2 regions of the Arthrobacter rhombi genome follow, and region 1 is predicted to be linked to the other one. Evidence: riboswitches for the same ligand, from Rfam matches in the RefSeq annotation. Region 1 holds a riboswitch; the other holds the start of a gene.
What was found. A riboswitch is a leader RNA that binds a small molecule or an ion and turns the genes downstream of it on or off. The one in region 1 is predicted to bind glycine.
Positions count from the first base shown of each region.

Region 2: it holds a riboswitch for glycine, as region 1 does, so the genes downstream of both, gcvP (aminomethyl-transferring glycine dehydrogenase) here and ABD088_RS15140 (DUF5058 family protein) in region 1, are expected to answer to the same signal.

Region 1 covers NZ_BAAAIV010000019.1:204,496-212,587, forward strand. The annotation lists gene ABD088_RS15120 (phospholipase D-like domain-containing protein) at 1-740, opposite strand, end outside; gene ABD088_RS15125 (SDR family oxidoreductase) at 856-1,308, opposite strand; gene ABD088_RS15130 (amidohydrolase) at 2,306-3,538, opposite strand; gene ABD088_RS15135 (hypothetical protein) at 3,584-4,363, opposite strand; gene ABD088_RS15140 (DUF5058 family protein) at 4,392-5,141, opposite strand; glycine riboswitch at 5,214-5,300, opposite strand; glycine riboswitch at 5,304-5,394, opposite strand; gene ABD088_RS15145 (alpha/beta fold hydrolase) at 5,541-6,362, opposite strand; gene ABD088_RS15150 (helix-turn-helix transcriptional regulator) at 6,499-7,341, opposite strand; gene ABD088_RS15155 (SDR family NAD(P)-dependent oxidoreductase) at 7,373-8,092, opposite strand, start outside.
Region 2 covers NZ_BAAAIV010000010.1:242,651-250,742, reverse strand. The annotation lists gene glyA (serine hydroxymethyltransferase) at 1-757, opposite strand, end outside; gene gcvH (glycine cleavage system protein GcvH) at 775-1,155, opposite strand; gene gcvT (glycine cleavage system aminomethyltransferase GcvT) at 1,196-2,323, opposite strand; gene gcvP (aminomethyl-transferring glycine dehydrogenase) at 2,361-5,246, opposite strand; glycine riboswitch at 5,413-5,512, opposite strand; gene ABD088_RS09275 (amino acid permease) at 5,712-7,193, shown strand; gene ABD088_RS09270 (VIT1/CCC1 transporter family protein) at 7,190-7,924, opposite strand; gene ABD088_RS09265 (putative quinol monooxygenase) at 7,978-8,092, shown strand, end outside.

The DNA of each region.
Region 1 (8,092 bases):
TGGGAGGGCATGTTGTTGGCCGTGCTCAGGTGCGGGTCCCAGGTGCCCGGGCGCTGGTGCTCGATTTCCGGTCGGCCGTAGGCGGTGTTCCAGACGTCCAGGAACGCCTGGCGCAGTTCCCACGCCGCGGGGCCCTGGATGCGCAGATGGGTGTCGCGCCACTCGGTCGCGTAGAGGTCGCCGATGTTGTAGCCCCCGGCGAACGAGGTGTGGCCGTCGACGACCAGGATCTTGCGGTGGTCCAGGCCGGTGCTGCGCAGCGGGGTGAACAACCGCGACGGGCGAATGACCGGGAACCGGTACACGTGGATCTTGGGGTCGAAGTCGTAGAACGACGCGGGGACGACGAGGTTGGCGAAGCCGTCGTAGATGACGAAGACGTCGACGCCGCGGCGGGCGGCCGCGTTCAGTGCGTCCCGGAAGCGGCGCCCGGTGGCGTCGCCCTTCCAGATGAAGGTCTCCAGGAGGATCTGTTCCTCGGCGCCGTCGATGGCGGCGATCATGTCGTCATAGAGGTCCTGGCCATAGGTGTAGATCTTCGTATCCGAGTCCGAGACCCGGCCATCGAACGTACCGGGGCGGGGGAATCCCGTGCGTTTGGACCGTTGGCTGCGCTTGATGGCATCGAAGACCACCAGCCCGGCGATGACGGTGGCCTGAAGGGCCGCGAACGCCAGGACCAGTCGGGCGGTGGTCTTTTGCAGCGTTGCGGCAAGGGGCTTCGGGATCAATGAAGGCATATGCAGACACTATCTGCAGGGGCGGTGCCCATGCATTAATTCCCGGTGGCATCCTGGACCGCAGCACGACGGCGGAACCTGAGGTTCCGCCGTCGTGCTGGGTGATCCTGGGGGGTCAGTACTTGGAGGACTGGCCGCCGTCGATCGGGATGACTGCCGCGTTGATGAAGCCGGCGTTGCCGGAGAGCAGGAAGGCGACGGGCTGGCCGACTTCCTCGGGCTTGCCGAAGCGCTTCATCGGGTTGGGCTCCACGAACGCCTGGCCGGCCTCTTCCCAGTGCTCGGGGTCGATCTGCTTCAGCGAGCCCTCGACCATCGGGGTCATGATGGCGCCGGGGGCGATGGCGTTGATCTGGATGCCGTGCTGGCCGTACTCGATGGCCGAGTTACGGGTCAGGCCGACGACGCCGTGCTTGGCTGCTGCGTAGCCGGACTGGTTGCCCACGCCGCGGATGCCGCCGACGGAGGCGGTGTTCACGACGGCGCCGGAGCCCTGTTCGCGCATGACCTTCAGGACGTGCTTGAGGCCGATGATGGCGGAGGCTAGGTTGGTCCGTCCTGGCACCATGAAGACTTGAAGTGAGACTAGCGCTGTTTGAGATCGGGACCAGTCTGGCTCCGTAGCGGGAGAAGGGGGTCTCCGAAGGGAGCCTTGCCGGCCAGTGTGTGTTGGACAACGACTAGCTCACGGCCATGCACGGCAACAACGAGCCGATCCACGTGGCGGCGTTTAAACTGGGCGATGACTTCATGCACCAAGTGCTCGGGCAGTTCCGGGGCTGAGTCGCGTGCCGAAGAAGAATGAACGTTGTGTGTCAGGTTCCCCGGGGAGGACTAGTGGTTCGCAGTTCAAATTCGGAAGTCAAGGGGACCAAGACTCCGTTGCCATGGGCAAGGCTGCGTCGTAGACGTGCAGCCATTGGAACTGACGCTCAATTCAAATTACGGCCTGCATACCGCGAAAAGCGTAGGAATAGCAGCCGGATTCCAGCTCTCCACGGACTCGTCATTTCCTCCGGGAACTTTGAGGCAAACAATATTAGAGCGGAGAAACACAGGAGAAATGAGGAGGGAAGGCTAAGAGCGAGTACCCACATTCGCGTTGCTCCTCCACCAGCGATAACAAGGGTCAGCACCCCCGCCCCGAATCCGCACAGGATCGAGGCCAACTCCAGACTCGAGCGCAATTGACGAAAAATCAGCTTGGTGGATTCGGCCACTGCGTCTTGACGGGGTCGTTTGAAGTACCACGAAAAGAGGAGACAACATCCGGACACTGAGATCAGTAGTGCGGCGAGGATTTCGAGCAATGGCCAGCCCTTCTGGGACCTTGGATATTCAGGTGGGAACTGAGCAAACGGCTTGCGGGGGCATCCCGGATTGACTTCGGCACTCCCGCTGATAGTAGCGATCGTCGGTCAAGCAAAGAAATTCGTATTTGCTTTAAGCCGTGAAGGCGCTGCCGGAGCCCCTTGGCTGCGGTCCACTCGAGACATGAAGGAGGACGACGGCGATGCCTGTGCACCGCCGTCGTCCCCCTGTGTTGTCCGTGCCGGGAGCGGAAGCTACTTCTTGCCGACCTTCGAGAACAACGCGCGGGTGGCCGCACGGACCCCGGTGGTCAGCGTCGGCTGGGGAACGGGGCCGAAGAACGGGGAGTGGTTCGCCGGGGCCGGCCCCTCGGCCAGCCGTTCGGCCGGGAAACCGCCGAAGAACCAGAACACGCTGGGCACGCCGATCGCGTCGGCCAGTGCGCCGAAGTCCTCGCTGCCCATCACCGGGGTCCCGGCAATGACCTGGTCCCCGCCCAATTCGTCGCGGAACTCGGCGGCCAGCGCCCCGGCGGCGGCCGGGTCGTTGTAGAGCGGCGGGAAGTGGGAGATGTCCTCGATGACCGGCTCCGGCGCGCCGGAGGCGGAGGCCTCCCCGGCGATGATGCGCCGGATCGAGGTCAGGACCGTCTCGCGGACCTGGGGGTCGAACGTGCGCACGTTGAGGGTGAACACCGCCCGGTCGGGGATGACGTTCTCCTTCAGGCCGGCGTGGAAGGACCCGATGGTGACCACGGCTGCGGACTGCGGGGCCACCTGCCGGGAGACGATCGTCTGCAGCCGCACCACCATGGACGCCGCGAGCACGATCGGGTCGATGGAGTGCTCGGGCATCGAGCCGTGCGACCCCTGGCCCCTCACCGTGACCTTGAAGGAGTCGGCGGTGGTCATCGCCGCGCCGGGCATCAGCGTCACGGTGCCGGCCAACCCGCCCATGACGTGCTGGCCGAACATGATCTCCGGCTTCGGCGCCTGGTCCCACAGGCCGTCCTCGACCATGGCCTTCGCCCCGGCGGCCGTCTCCTCGCCCGGTTGGAGGACGAACACGATGGTCCCCGCCCATGCATCCGGTGCGCCGGCGTACAGTTCGGCGGTCTTCAGCGCCGTGGCCATGTGCGTGTCATGCCCGCACGCGTGCATGACCGGGACCTCGGTGCCGTCATCCAACGCGCCGGTTGCCGTGCTGGCGTAGTCCAGGCCGGTGTCCTCCAGCACGGGCAGCCCGTCGGTATCGGCCCGCAGTCCGACGACGGGGCCCTCGCCATTGCGCAGGATGCCCACGACGCCGGTGCCTCCGCAGCGGAACACCTCCAGTCCCAGCGTCTCGAGCCGCTGCGCCAGGTAGTCGGCGGTCCGGTGCTCCTGCATCGACAGTTCGGGGTTCGCGTGCAGGTGCTGGTAGGTCTCGACGAGTTCGGTTTCGGCGGCCTCGGTCATCCGCAGCGACTGCGGGACGGCGGTGCTCATGGGTAGTCCTTCCAATGTGGGGGTGGCTAGCGAAGCGGATGGGATCTAGTAGGTGGGGCCGGAGACGGTCTCGGCTGCTGCGTCGGGCTCGCGCCGGTTCACGGCGTCCGCCCCGTCATCCCCGAGGTCGGGGGTGGCCTGCCTGTCGCGCAGGAACCAGGCGAGCACCGCCGTCGAAATCACTGCCAGTGCGGTGGCGAAAGGCGCCAGCCCGGGGAGCAGCGGCATGAGGGCGAAATTGACGACGAGGGCCACGGCGACGGCGATGACCGCCGAGCGCGGCGCCTTCTGGCTGACGATGGCCTGGACCAGGACGGCGCCCATGACGGTCGGCAGGATGTACAGCTGGACGGTCTGGACGATGTCGTGGGGGATGATGCTGACCAGCCACGTGCCCAGCAGCCCCACGAACACGAACAGCGAAGCCAGGTGGACAGTGGCCGCCCCGCAGATCGCCGCGACGGCAGCCAGTTCGCCCTTGCGGGTGCCGGGTTTGGCGCCGATGGTCGACTGGGCGATCATCGCCGAGGGCAGCAGCTTGTTGGAGATGTTGCCGATCATGAACGCCTGGTACATCGAGGAGGCGCCGAGGATGGGGTAGTAGGTCAGTGGTTCGACGATCCAGATGACGCCGAAGACGGCGGCCAGGGCGGCGAACGCGCCGAGGATGCCGGAGACCTGGATGTCCAGGCCGGAGAAGAAGACGAGGTAGGCCGGGGCCGAGAGGGAGAAGACGAGGCCGGCGATCATGGTGATCCGACCCCACCGTGAGGTGGTCTTGTCGAACGTGGTCAGCGCCTGGTGCGCTTCGGTGGCAATGGGCATGATGTGCTCCTGGGGTTCCGGGGTGCTCTTAGAGGCGGGTGGCGACGTAGGTGATGGCCAGGCCGAGCATGATGGCAATGCCCAGCGCCCATTCCTTGATCCACGGTTTCCCGACCTTCCGGGCGATCACCAACAGCACTGACATGATCACGGCGGAGGAGAAGAACGCCACCACATGGATCCACGACTTGGGCAGTTCGGCGATCCCGAGGACGGAGAACGCTCCGACCATGGCGGCGCCGGGAACGACGAGCATGATGGCCGGGTTGACCTTGCGCAGGGCGGAGTCGCCCTTCTTCAGCAGCGGGGTGAGGATCAGCGTGGCGATCATCCACATGGCGCCGCCCAGGCTCATGGCCGCCAGGGCCAGTGCGAAGACCGCCTGCGTGTAGGTGGGGCCGCCGAGTTCCGCGCCTGCGGTGTTGGCGGCGATGGCCGCGGCTGCCGTCTCGTAGGACACCGATCCGATCAGGCCGATGCGCACCAGCACCGCGGGGGTGCCGAAGACGGTGAGCAGGGCGACGGCGACCATGACGACGGCGAGCGAGGGGCCCAGGGCCGAGATGGCGCCGGCCCGGAAGCTGGTCTTCAGTTCGGTCCCCGTCATGCCGATGGCGGGGGCGGCGATCCGGGCGGCCTTCAGGTAGATGACGCTCTGGATGATGATGACCAGGAAGACGCCGATCGCGCAGGCCCAGAGGACGGGCGAGTTGGCGACGGCGAGGATGTCCGTGGAGTTGTTTTCCGCGGCAGCGGGCAGGGCGGTGGGCAGGTTCATGGGTCAGCCGTTCATCGAAGGGTGCAATGCGGCACGGTGGGGGAACTGGGTATCCCGACGTGCCTGGGCCCGCTCTGTCCTGAACCTGAAAGTTGGACCGGCGCCTGCGGCGTCCGGCGTGCTTCGTCGGTGAGCCGCGGCTGCGGCTGCTCTCCAGAGTTTCCTCACGCGGCTGTACTTGGAACCTGAGAGATTGCGGGTGCTTGCCCCTTCGGTGCCCGGATGATGGTCGGGACTCTCCAGCCGCACGTGATCGGAAGGTATTCAGTTGACGCGGGCCGGGGGCCCGCGTCCTGCAAGAATGCCCGACGTGATCCGGATCACCAAAGGGTCCATGAAATGTGCTGTCACATTTCCGAACGATTGTTCGGTCAGTGAACTTCTACCGGGTGCGGTCCGCTACCTGCCCAGGAAATCCACCAATGCGGCGTTGAATTCGTCGGGATGGGACACATTCAACCCGTGGGGCCCACCCCGGATGACGCACAACTCGCTGTGGGGGATGGCGCGGTGGGTCCGGCGGCCGGATCCCTCGACCGGGACAATCGCGTCGCTGTCGCCGTGGACGATGAGCGTCGGGACGGTGACCTTCTCCAGGTCGTCCCGGAAGTCGGTGGTGGCGAAGGACTCCATGCAGGCCGCCGTCGCGTCCCGGTCGGCGGCGCGGGTCATAGCCAGGGTGGCCTGCAACTGTGCGTCGGTGACGAGGAGCTTGTCCCCAGCGGAGTAGAAGGTGCGCATGAATCCCCCGAGGAATGCCTCCCGATCGGCTTCCAGCTGCTTCTGCATGTCCTGCGCCGCGGTCTCCGTCAGCGGGCCCTCCGGGTTGGCGTCGGATTTCAAGAGGTAGGGCGGGACCGCGGCGGCGAGGACCACGGAGCGCAGCCGGTCCTCGCCATGGTGGGCGATATACCGGACCACTTCTCCGCCGCCCATGGAGAAGCCCACCAGCGTGGCGTCATGCAGGTCCAGGGCGTCGAGCAGCGCCGCGAGATCAGCGGCGAGGGCGTCGTAGTCGTAGCGGGCGGAGGGCTCGGAGGCGCCGAAGCCCCGTCGGTCGTATGTGATGACGCGGTGGCCCGCTGCCTGGAGGGGCTTGACCTGGTCGGCCCAGGATCCGAGGTGCAGCGGCCATCCGTGGATCAGGACGACAGGACGGCCGGCGCCGCCGGTGTCCTCGTAGTTCAGCGTGTTGCCATCGGCTCCGGTGGTTTGCGGCATGGGGATCGTTCCTTCGCGCGCGGGTGTGTGAGGGGGCAGTTCCAACGTAGGCGTGTTGTGGCGTCGGTGTACAGGGATGTTGTGGCGTCGCCGGGGATGGCAGGAACCCTGGCCCGCTCGTCTGGGACGCGGCGCGTCAGGATTGCAGCTGCTGGGCCCCGATCACGGCGAGAAGCTCGAGCTTCTCGGCGTTTTCCGCGCCGGGACCTGCGGTGAAGACCAGCAGCGCCTGGTGCTGGTCGACGTCGAACAGGGTTTGGCAGTAAAGCTCCAGGTCACCGACCTCCGGGTGCTGGAACCGCTTGAGCTGGGTGTGCTTGTGGCTGACCTGGTGGTGGGCCCACTCGGTGGCGAACTCGTCGCTGCGGGCGCGCAGCTGCTCGACGAGTTGGGAGGTCCGCGAGCCATGTCCCTCGCGGGCGTAGGCGGTGCGCAACGTTGCCACGAACTCGACCTGTCGCTGGGCGTGGTCCGCGGCGGGATAGATGTTGCGGGACGGGGGATCGATGAACCAGCGCCACACGGCGGAACGGGAAAACTTGCCGTCCATCGGCGGCTCGGCTCCGAAGAGCGCGGTCGCCGGCGGCGTTTGCAGCAGTGTCTCGCCCACGGAGTTGATGACCCGGGCCGGGGTGTCCTGGAGACGGTCCATGATCCGCATCAACCCGGCGTCGACGTGTTCCGCCCTGCCCGGGTGGCGTGGGGCCGGGTGCCCGCCGAGGACGAACAGGTGGTCCCGTTCGTCCAGGGAGAGGCGCAGCCCGCGGGCTATGGAGGCCAGCATCGGCACGGAGGGTTGCGGTCCCCGCTCCTGTTCCAGCCGGGCGTAGTAGTCGGTGGACATCCCGCACAACACCGCGACCTCCTCGCGGCGCAAGCCGTCGGTGCGCCGGCGGGGCCCACGGGGCAGCCCGACGTCCTCGGGCTGCAGGGCATGGCGGCGGGTGCGCAGGAAATCGGCGAGCTGGGGGCGGTCCATGCTCACCAGTCTGCCCCCAGCGGTCCGCCGATCACAGGAGCATGCCGCCGGAGGCCTCGATCCGCTGGCCGGTGACCCAGCCCATGGCGTCGGACGTGATGGAAGCGACGGCCGCGCCGATGTCATCGGGTTCGCCGACCCGGCCCATGGCGATCAGTGCCGAGAGGTGCTCGCGGACCTGCTCGTTGTCACGACTGGTGCCGCCGCCGAAGTCGGTGCCCACGACGCCCGGGGCAACCGTGTTGACGGTGATCCGGCGCGGACCCAGCTCCTTGGCAAGGTAGCGGGTGTAGACCTCCACGGCCCCCTTGGCGGCCGCATACACCGAGGAAGAACCGTCGCCGGTGAACCGGGCCAGCCCGGAGCTGGTGTTCACGATGCGCCCTCCGTCGGCGAGCAGCGGCAGCAGGGCCTCGGTGAGCATGACGGTACCCACGATGTGGATGTCGAGCAGGGAACGGACGTCCTCCAGCCGGGTCTCCCCGATCGGTGTCCGGAGGGAGTGGCCCGCGTTGTTGACGAGGATGTCGAGGGATGTGCGCCCGAAGGCATCCGTGAGCGTGCTGCGCACGGTCTCGGCGAAGGCGGGGAAGGTCTCGGGCTGGCCGGTGTCGAGCTGCAGGGCGGCTGCCTGGCGGCCGGTTTCCCGGATCTGGTCGACGACGGCTTCGGCTTCCTCGGGATGCGAACGGTAGGTGAGGATCACGTCGACGCCGGCAGCCGCGAGGTGCAGGGCCGATGAGCGGCCCAG
Region 2 (8,092 bases), on a different contig from region 1:
CCTTCTTGGCCACGTCGGCGTCGTTGGTCAGGATGATCCCGCCGCGCGGGCCGGCCAACGTCTTATGCGTCGTGGACGACACCACATGCGCGTGCGGAACCGGTGAGGGGTGCAGTCCCGCGGCGACCAGGCCAGCGAAGTGGGCCATGTCCACGAACAGGTAGGCGCCGACCTCATCGGCGATCGCCCGGAACCGGGCGAAATCCAACTGCCGCGGGTACGCCGACCAGCCGGCAACGATCATCTTCGGCCGGTGCTCGCGCGCCAGCGCCGCCACCTGGTCCATATCGACCTCGTAGGAGGCCTCGTCGACCCCGTACGGGACGATGTTGTAGAGCCGACCGGAGAAGTTGATCTTCATCCCGTGCGTCAGGTGCCCGCCATGGGCCAGGTTCAACCCCATCACGGTGTCACCGGGACGGATCAGCGCGTGCATCACCGACGCATTGGCCTGGGCACCGGAGTGCGGCTGGACGTTCGCGAAACCGGCACCGAACAGGGCCTTGACCCGCTCGATCGCCAACGACTCGATCACGTCCACCTGCTCGCAGCCACCGTAGTAGCGCCGCCCCGGGTAGCCCTCGGCGTATTTGTTCGTCAGCACCGAGCCCTGGGCGGCCATCACGGCCTGCGCCGTGTGGTTCTCCGAGGCGATCATCTCCAGGCCGTCCTGCTGGCGGGCCAGCTCGGCATCGATCCGCGAGGCGACCTCGGGATCGAGCTCGGCCAATGAAGCCGTCAGGGACGGAGCAGCCACGGGTGCAGTCGTCGTGGTCACTCGACGTCACCGCCGTTGGCGGAGGCGTAGTCCGCTGCGGAGAGCAGCGGGCCTTCCTCGGAGACCTCGACGGTGAAGAGCCAGCCGTTGCCGTACGGGTCCTCGTTCAGCAGTGCCGGGTTGTCGATGGCCTCCTGGTTGAGTTCCAGGACGGTGCCGGTGACCGGTGCGTAGAGGTCGGAAACCGACTTGGTGGATTCGACTTCGCCGCAGGTATCGCCGGCGGTGATGGTGGTGCCGGCCTCGGGCAGGTCGACGTAGACGACGTCGCCGAGTGCATCGGCGGCGACCTGGGTGATGCCGACCTTGGTCGGGGTCGAACCGTCGACCCACTCGTGCTCGGCGGAGTAGCGGAGGGTGGAAAGAACCTTGCTCATGGTGTTGTCCTCTGTCTCGGGGATCCAGTACGGGTGGGCGTTACTTGTTGCGGGTGTAGAACGGCAGGGCCACGACCTCGAAAGGCTGGGGCTTGCCGCGCAGGTCGACGTCCACTGCGGTGCCGACCTCGGCCAGGGCGGCGTCGACGTAGGCGAGGGCGATCGGGTATCCCAGCGTGGGGCTGGGCTGGCCCGAGGTGACCTCGCCGACGACGTTGCCGTCCTTCATGACAGCGTAGTGCGAACGTCCGGCCCGGCGCCCGAGCCCCTTCAGTCCCACGAGCTTGCGGGCGGTGCCGTCGGCCTTCCTGGCCTCCAGGGCGGCGCGGCCCACGAAGTCCTCTTCCTTCTTGAAGGAGACGATGGGGCCCAGTCCGGCGTCGAACGGGGTGGTCTCCAGGGAGAGCTCGTTGCCGTAGAGCGGCATGCCGGCCTCCAGGCGCAGCGAGTCGCGGCAGGCCAGCCCCGCCGGGATGAGCCCGCGCTCCGTGCCGGCTTCCAACAGCGCATTCCACAGTGCCACGGCGTCGGCATTGGGGATGTAGAGCTCGAACCCGTCCTCGCCGGTGTAGCCGGTGCGTGCCAGCAGCACGTTGATCCCGGCGACGGTGACGTCATCTGCTGCGTAGTACTTCATGCCGGAGACCGTTTCGGCGTCCGCCTCGGCCACGAGGCCGAGCAGGATCGACTCGGCGAGCGGCCCCTGGATGGCCACGAGTGCCGTGTCGGCGGAGTCGTCGGTGACGGTGACGTCGAAGCCTGCGGCGCGTTCGGCCAGGGCAGCCGCCACCACGGGGGCGTTACCGGCGTTGGGGACCACCAGGAAGCGGTCCTCGGCGCGGCGGTAGGTGATCAGGTCATCGATGATCCCGCCCTCGGCGTTGCAGATCACCGAGTACTTGGCCTTTCCGACCTTCATGACCGCCATGTTGCCGGCCAGTGCGGTATTCAGGAACGTGGCCGCGTCGGAGCCCTCGACCCGGACCTCGCCCATGTGGGAGAGGTCGAAGAGTCCGGCGGCCTCGCGGACCGCCTGGTGCTCGGCGAGCTCGGAGCCGTACTTCAGCGGCATGTCCCAGCCGCCGAAGTCGGTGAAGTTCGCGCCCAGCTTCTCGTGTTCGCCGTGCAGGGGCGTCTGCTGCGGCGTGGTGGTGGTTTCGGTGCTCACGGGGAGTCTGCCTTTCGTCGGGTTCCGGGGATCCGGGTTAGTTCTCGAATGCCTCGGGAGGCGGGCAGGAGCAGATCAGGTTCCGGTCGCCGCCGGCCCCGTCGATCCGCCCCACCGGCGGGAAGTACTTGTCCTGGCGCAGACCCGGCACCGGGAAGGCGCCCTGTTCGCGGGTGTACTTGCGGTCCCACTCACTGGCCACGACCGCTGCAGCGGAGTGCGGGGCCAGACGCAGCGGGGATTCCTCGGCGGTGAAGTCCCCGGCGAGGACCTGGTCCATTTCCTTCTTGACGGCGATCATGGCCTCGATGAAGCGCTCGATCTCGGCCAGGTCCTCCGACTCGGTCGGTTCGACCATCAGCGTCCCGGCGACCGGGAAGGCCAGGGTCGGGGCGTGGAAGCCGTAGTCGATAAGCCGCTTGGCGACGTCCTCGGCGGTGATGCCGGTCTTGGCGGTGGCATCGCGCAGGTCCAGGATGCACTCGTGGGCGACCAGGCCCCGGTTGCCGGTGTAGAGCACGGGGAAGTACTCGTTGAGGCGGGAGGCGACGTAGTTCGCGGTCAGCAGCGCGTTCTTGGTCGCGTTGGTCAGTCCCTCGGCGCCCATCATGGCCACGTAGGCCCAGGAGATCGGCAGCACGCCGGCCGAACCGTAGGTGGTGGCCGCAACGGCGGTGCCGGTGCGATCGGTGGCGTCGCCGGCGGGTGCGCCGGGCAGGAACGGCACCAGGTGCTCGGCCACGGCGACCGGGCCGACGCCGGGTCCGCCGCCGCCGTGCGGGATGCAGAAGGTCTTGTGCAGGTTCAGGTGGGACACGTCGCCGCCGAACTTGCCGGGCTGGCCCAGGCCCACCAGGGCGTTCATGTTGGCGCCGTCGATGTAGACCTGGCCGCCGGCCGCGTGGACCTTGTCGCAGACCTCGCGCACGTCGGCGTCGTAGACACCGTGGGTGGAGGGGTAGGTGATCATGATCGCTGCCAGTGAATCGTGGTGGGCCTCGATCTTCGCGTCCAGGTCCGCGGCGTCGATGGTGCCGTTCGGGGCGGTCTTGACCACCACGATCTTCAGGCCGGCGAGCACCGCCGAGGCGGCGTTGGTGCCGTGGGCGGAGGCCGGGATCAGGCAGACGGTGCGGGCATCGTCGCCGTTGGCGACGTGGAACTGGCGGATGGCCAGCAGCCCTGCATATTCGCCCTGCGAACCGGCATTGGGCTGGATGGAGACGCCCGCGTAGCCGGTGATGGTGCTGAGCCGGTTCTCCAGATCGGTGATCAGCTGGCGCCAGCCCTGGGTCTGGTGCGCCGGGGCGTAGGGGTGGATGGAGGCGAACTCCGGCCACGACATCGATTCCATTTCGGCAGTGGCGTTGAGCTTCATGGTGCACGAACCCAGCGGGATCATGGTGCGGTCCAGTGCCAGGTCGCGGTCCGAGAGCTTGCGCAGGTAGCGCAGCATCTGGGTTTCGGAGCGGACCGAGTGGAAGATCGGGTGGGTCATGAATTCGCTCGAACGCACGACGGCGGAGGGCAGCGTCTGCGCTGCCCCGGCTTCCGCGCGCTCCACGGCGGTCGCCGCGTCGGCGATGCCGAAGGCCTCGGCGATCGCGACCAGGTGCTCCGTCGTGGTGGTCTCGTCGGTGGAGATGCCCACGGTGTCGGCGTCGACGCGGCGCAGGTTGATTCCGCGTTCCTCGGCTGCGGTGACGATTCCCTGCGCCTGGCCGGCGGCCTGGACCGTGAGGGTGTCGAAGAACGATTCGGACGCGAGTGTGAAGCCGGCGTCGGCCAGGACGGTGGCCAGCGTGCTGGCGCGCAGGTGGGCGCGGCGGGCGATCGCCGTCAGGCCCTCGGGGCCGTGGTAGACGCCGTACATCGAAGCGGTGATGGCCAGCAGTGCCTGGGCGGTGCAGATGTTCGAGGTGGCCTTCTCGCGGCGGATGTGCTGCTCGCGGGTCTGCAGTGCCAGGCGGTAGGCGGGCAGGCCGGCGTCGTCCTTGGAGACCCCGACCAGGCGGCCGGGCAGCGAGCGCTCCAGGCCCTTGCGCACCGACATGTAGGCGGCGTGCGGGCCACCGAAGAACAGCGGGACGCCCAGGCGCTGGGTGTTGCCGACGGCGATGTCGGCGCCCTGCTCGCCCGGGGGGACGATGAGGGTCAGCGAGAGGATGTCGGCGGCGACGGTGACCATGGCGCCGCGTTCCTTGGCTGCGGCGATGACCGCTGCCTGGTCGACCACGCGACCGGAGTTGCCCGGCTGCTGCAGCACGATGCCGGAGATCTCCCCCTCGGGCAGGCCGGCCGAGAGGTCGGCGATCTCGAGTTCGAAGCCCAGTGCCCGGGCACGGCCCTGCACGACGGCGATGGTCTGCGGGAAGAGGTCGGCGTCCAGCACGGTCTTGGCGTCGGCCTTGGACTTGTTGGCGCGGCGCATCAGCAGCACTGCCTCGGCAACGGCGGAGGCCTCGTCCAGCAACGAGGCATTGGCGATCGGCAGCCCGGTCAGATCCGAGACCATGGTCTGGAAGTTCAGCAGTGCCTCGAGGCGGCCCTGGGAGATCTCCGGCTGGTACGGGGTGTAGGCCGTGTACCAGGCCGGGTCCTCCAGGACGTTGCGCAGGATGACCGGCGGGGTGAACGTGTCGTAGAAGCCCTGGCCGATCATCTGCGTCTTCATGATGTTCTTCGCGGCGATGGCGCGCAGGTCGGACAGGACCTCGGCCTCGGAGCGGGCGGCGGGCAGGTCCAGCGGGGCCGACTGGCGGATGTCGGCGGGGACCGCCGTGTCGACGAGGTCATCGAGGGTCGCGTAGCCGAGGTGCTTGAGCATCGTCGCGGTGGCGTCACCGCGGGGTCCGATGTGGCGGTCGGCGAACGCAAGCTCGCCGACGGGGCTGGTGGTGGGACGGGCCGTGGTCTCGGTCATCAGGGGAACTCCAAGTGTGGTCGGTGTGCAGTGCACGCCGAATGAGCTTCGGTTCCTCCCCGACTCTGTATTGGACCTGAGAGATTCCGCCGTGCCCGGTGTCCCGGACGTGGCTTGCACCGTCGGTGAGCAGGCCCCGCGGGGTGCTGCTTCTTTCCAGAGTTGCCTCAGCGCGGCGGTACGGATGCCTGAGAGATTCCCGGGGAGGGTATTGCTCCTACGGCGCCCGCCAGTGGTTCTGAACGGGACTCTCCCGCCGCATGTCATTGGCGTGTGTCCTCGCGGACACGTCTCCATGATACGGCGAGATCCACGCCACAGACAAGCTGCGGTGGCGAACCCGCCGGTTTTGTAACCATGCATGAGGGTGCAAAAATATGAGCCGACCCCTTCCACCACCGGCCGTTGCCGCAATCCGGCAACCACCACCTGACCCGGGCCCCTCGAGCCCGTTGAGGACGCGCCATGCAGGCTTCCGCCAACCACCCGGCCCCGGCCTCCCGGCCCCGCCTCCCGCTGGGACGGCAGTTGCTGCTGCGCAAGGACGTCGAGGCACTCAGCGCCGAGGCCGGACACGGCTCAGGCAGCGGCACCATGCGCCGCACGCTGGGCGTGCTGCAACTGACGATGATCAGCGTCGGCGCCACCCTGGGAACCGGCATCTTCGTGGTCCTGGGCTCCTCCGTGCCGTTGGCAGGTCCCGCCGTCTGGATCTCCTTCACCATCGCCGGGATCGCCGCCCTGCTGGCGGCGCTGTCCTATGCGGAAATGGCAGGTGCAGTGCCCGTTTCGGGGTCCAGCTACTCCTACACGTACGCGACCATGGGCGAGGGCCTGGCCTGGATCTGCGGCTGGTGCCTGATCCTCGAATACGGGGTGTCCGTGGCGGCCATTGCCGTGGGTGCCGGCGAATACGTCAACGAGCTGGCCTCGACCTTCAACGTCGAGTTGCCCGCCGCCCTGACCAACCCGCCGGGGGCCGACGGCGGCGTGTTCAACATCCCCGCCGTGGTCGTGGTGGTGCTGGCCATGGTCCTGCTGATGCGCGGCGCCAAGGAGTCCGCCACGGTGAACACCGTGCTGGTGTTCCTGAAGATCGCCGTGCTCATCTTCTTCGTCGTGATCGCTTTCAGTGCGTTCAACACCGGCAACTTCGCCCCGCTGCTGCCCATGGGCACCGCGGGCGTCTCGGCAGCTGCCTCGCGCCTGTTCTTCTCCTACATCGGCTTCGACGCCGCTTCCACCGCCGGCGAGGAGGCGGTGAACCCGCAGCGCGACCTCCCCCGGGCCATCATCGCCTCGATGATCATCGTCACCGTGCTCTACATCCTGGTCGCCGTCGCCGCGGTGGGAGCGAAGGACTGGCAGTGGTTCGTCGGCAAGGAGGCCGCCCTGGTGCAGGTCCTGGAGGAGATCACCGGGCAACCCTGGGTCGCACTGGTCTTCGCCGTCGGCGCGGTGGTGGCCATCATCAGCATCGTCATCACCGTCCTGTACGGGCAGACCCGCGTGCTGGTGGCCATGTCGCGCGACGGCATGGTCCCGCGGGTGTTCGGCAAGCTGAACCCGCGCACCGGCACCCCGGTGCTGAACACGCTGATCACCGGAGGCACCATCGCCCTCACCGCGGGGGTGGTTCCGCTGGGCCAGCTGGCAGACGCCACCAGCATCGGCACGCTCTTCGCGTTCAGCCTGGTCAGCCTCTCGGTCATCTACCTGCGCCGGAACCGCCCGGATCTGCCGCGCACGTTCCGCGTACCGTTCTACCCGGTGACCCCGATCCTGGCCGTCGCCGGCTGCGTGTTCCTGATGGTCAACCTGGGCGGCATCACCTGGGTCGTGTTCGGACTCTGGATGGTGCTCGGCGCGGGTGTCTACCTCGCCTACGGCCGGCGGCGCTCCACGGTCGCTTCGAGGCACGACGTCGGAGCCACCTCCCGCTCCTAGCCCAGGGCCCCGCTGCTCCCGAGCCAGGTCCCGATGAGGAACGTGGCGCCCAGAGCCAGCACGCCGCCGATGACCACACGCACGATCGGTCGCGCCATCGGCGCCCGCCCCAGGTAGGCGCCCAGGCCTCCGGTGACCGCCAATGCCACCAGGACCGCGGCGAAGGTCACGGGGATCTTCAACGCCGCGGGCAGCAGCACCGCGGTGAGGAAGGGCAGCAACGCCCCGACGGTGAAGGAGACCGCTGAGGCCGCCGCGGCATTCCACGGGCTGACGACCTCGTCGGGGTCGATGTTCAGTTCGGCGTCCAGATGCGCGGCGAGCGCGTCGTGGGCCGTCAGCTCCCGGGCGACCGTCGCGGCGGTTTCGGCGCTGAGTCCGCGCCGTTCATACAGGTAGGTGAGTTCGGAGAGCTCCTCGTCCGGCATCTCCTCGAGTTCGCGGCGCTCCTGGGCGATCAGCGCCTTCTGCGAGTCGGCCGAGCTGGAGACCGAAACGTACTCGCCCAGCGCCATGGAGACCGCACCGCCGATCAAGGCCGCGGCACCGGCGGTCAGAATGGGGCCGGTGGCGGTCGTTGCCCCGGCGACGCCGACCACGACAGCCGCCGTGGAGACGATCCCGTCGTTGGCGCCCAGCACCCCGGCACGCAGCCAGTTCAGGCGTTCGGCCAGTCCGGCGGATTCGTGCGGTTCATCCGCATGGGGTGCGGGTTCCGGCAGGCTGCTCATGCGACCTAGTCAACCACCATTGGAGTCCGGCGAGCCAGCGCTAGGCTGACGGCATGACTTTTGCCAATGTGGGAACCCTCGGAGCCGCCCCCGGAAAACGCGACGAACTGGTCGCCCACCTGACCCGGCGCAGCGACGTCCTGGCCGGACTGGGGTGCATCGCCTACG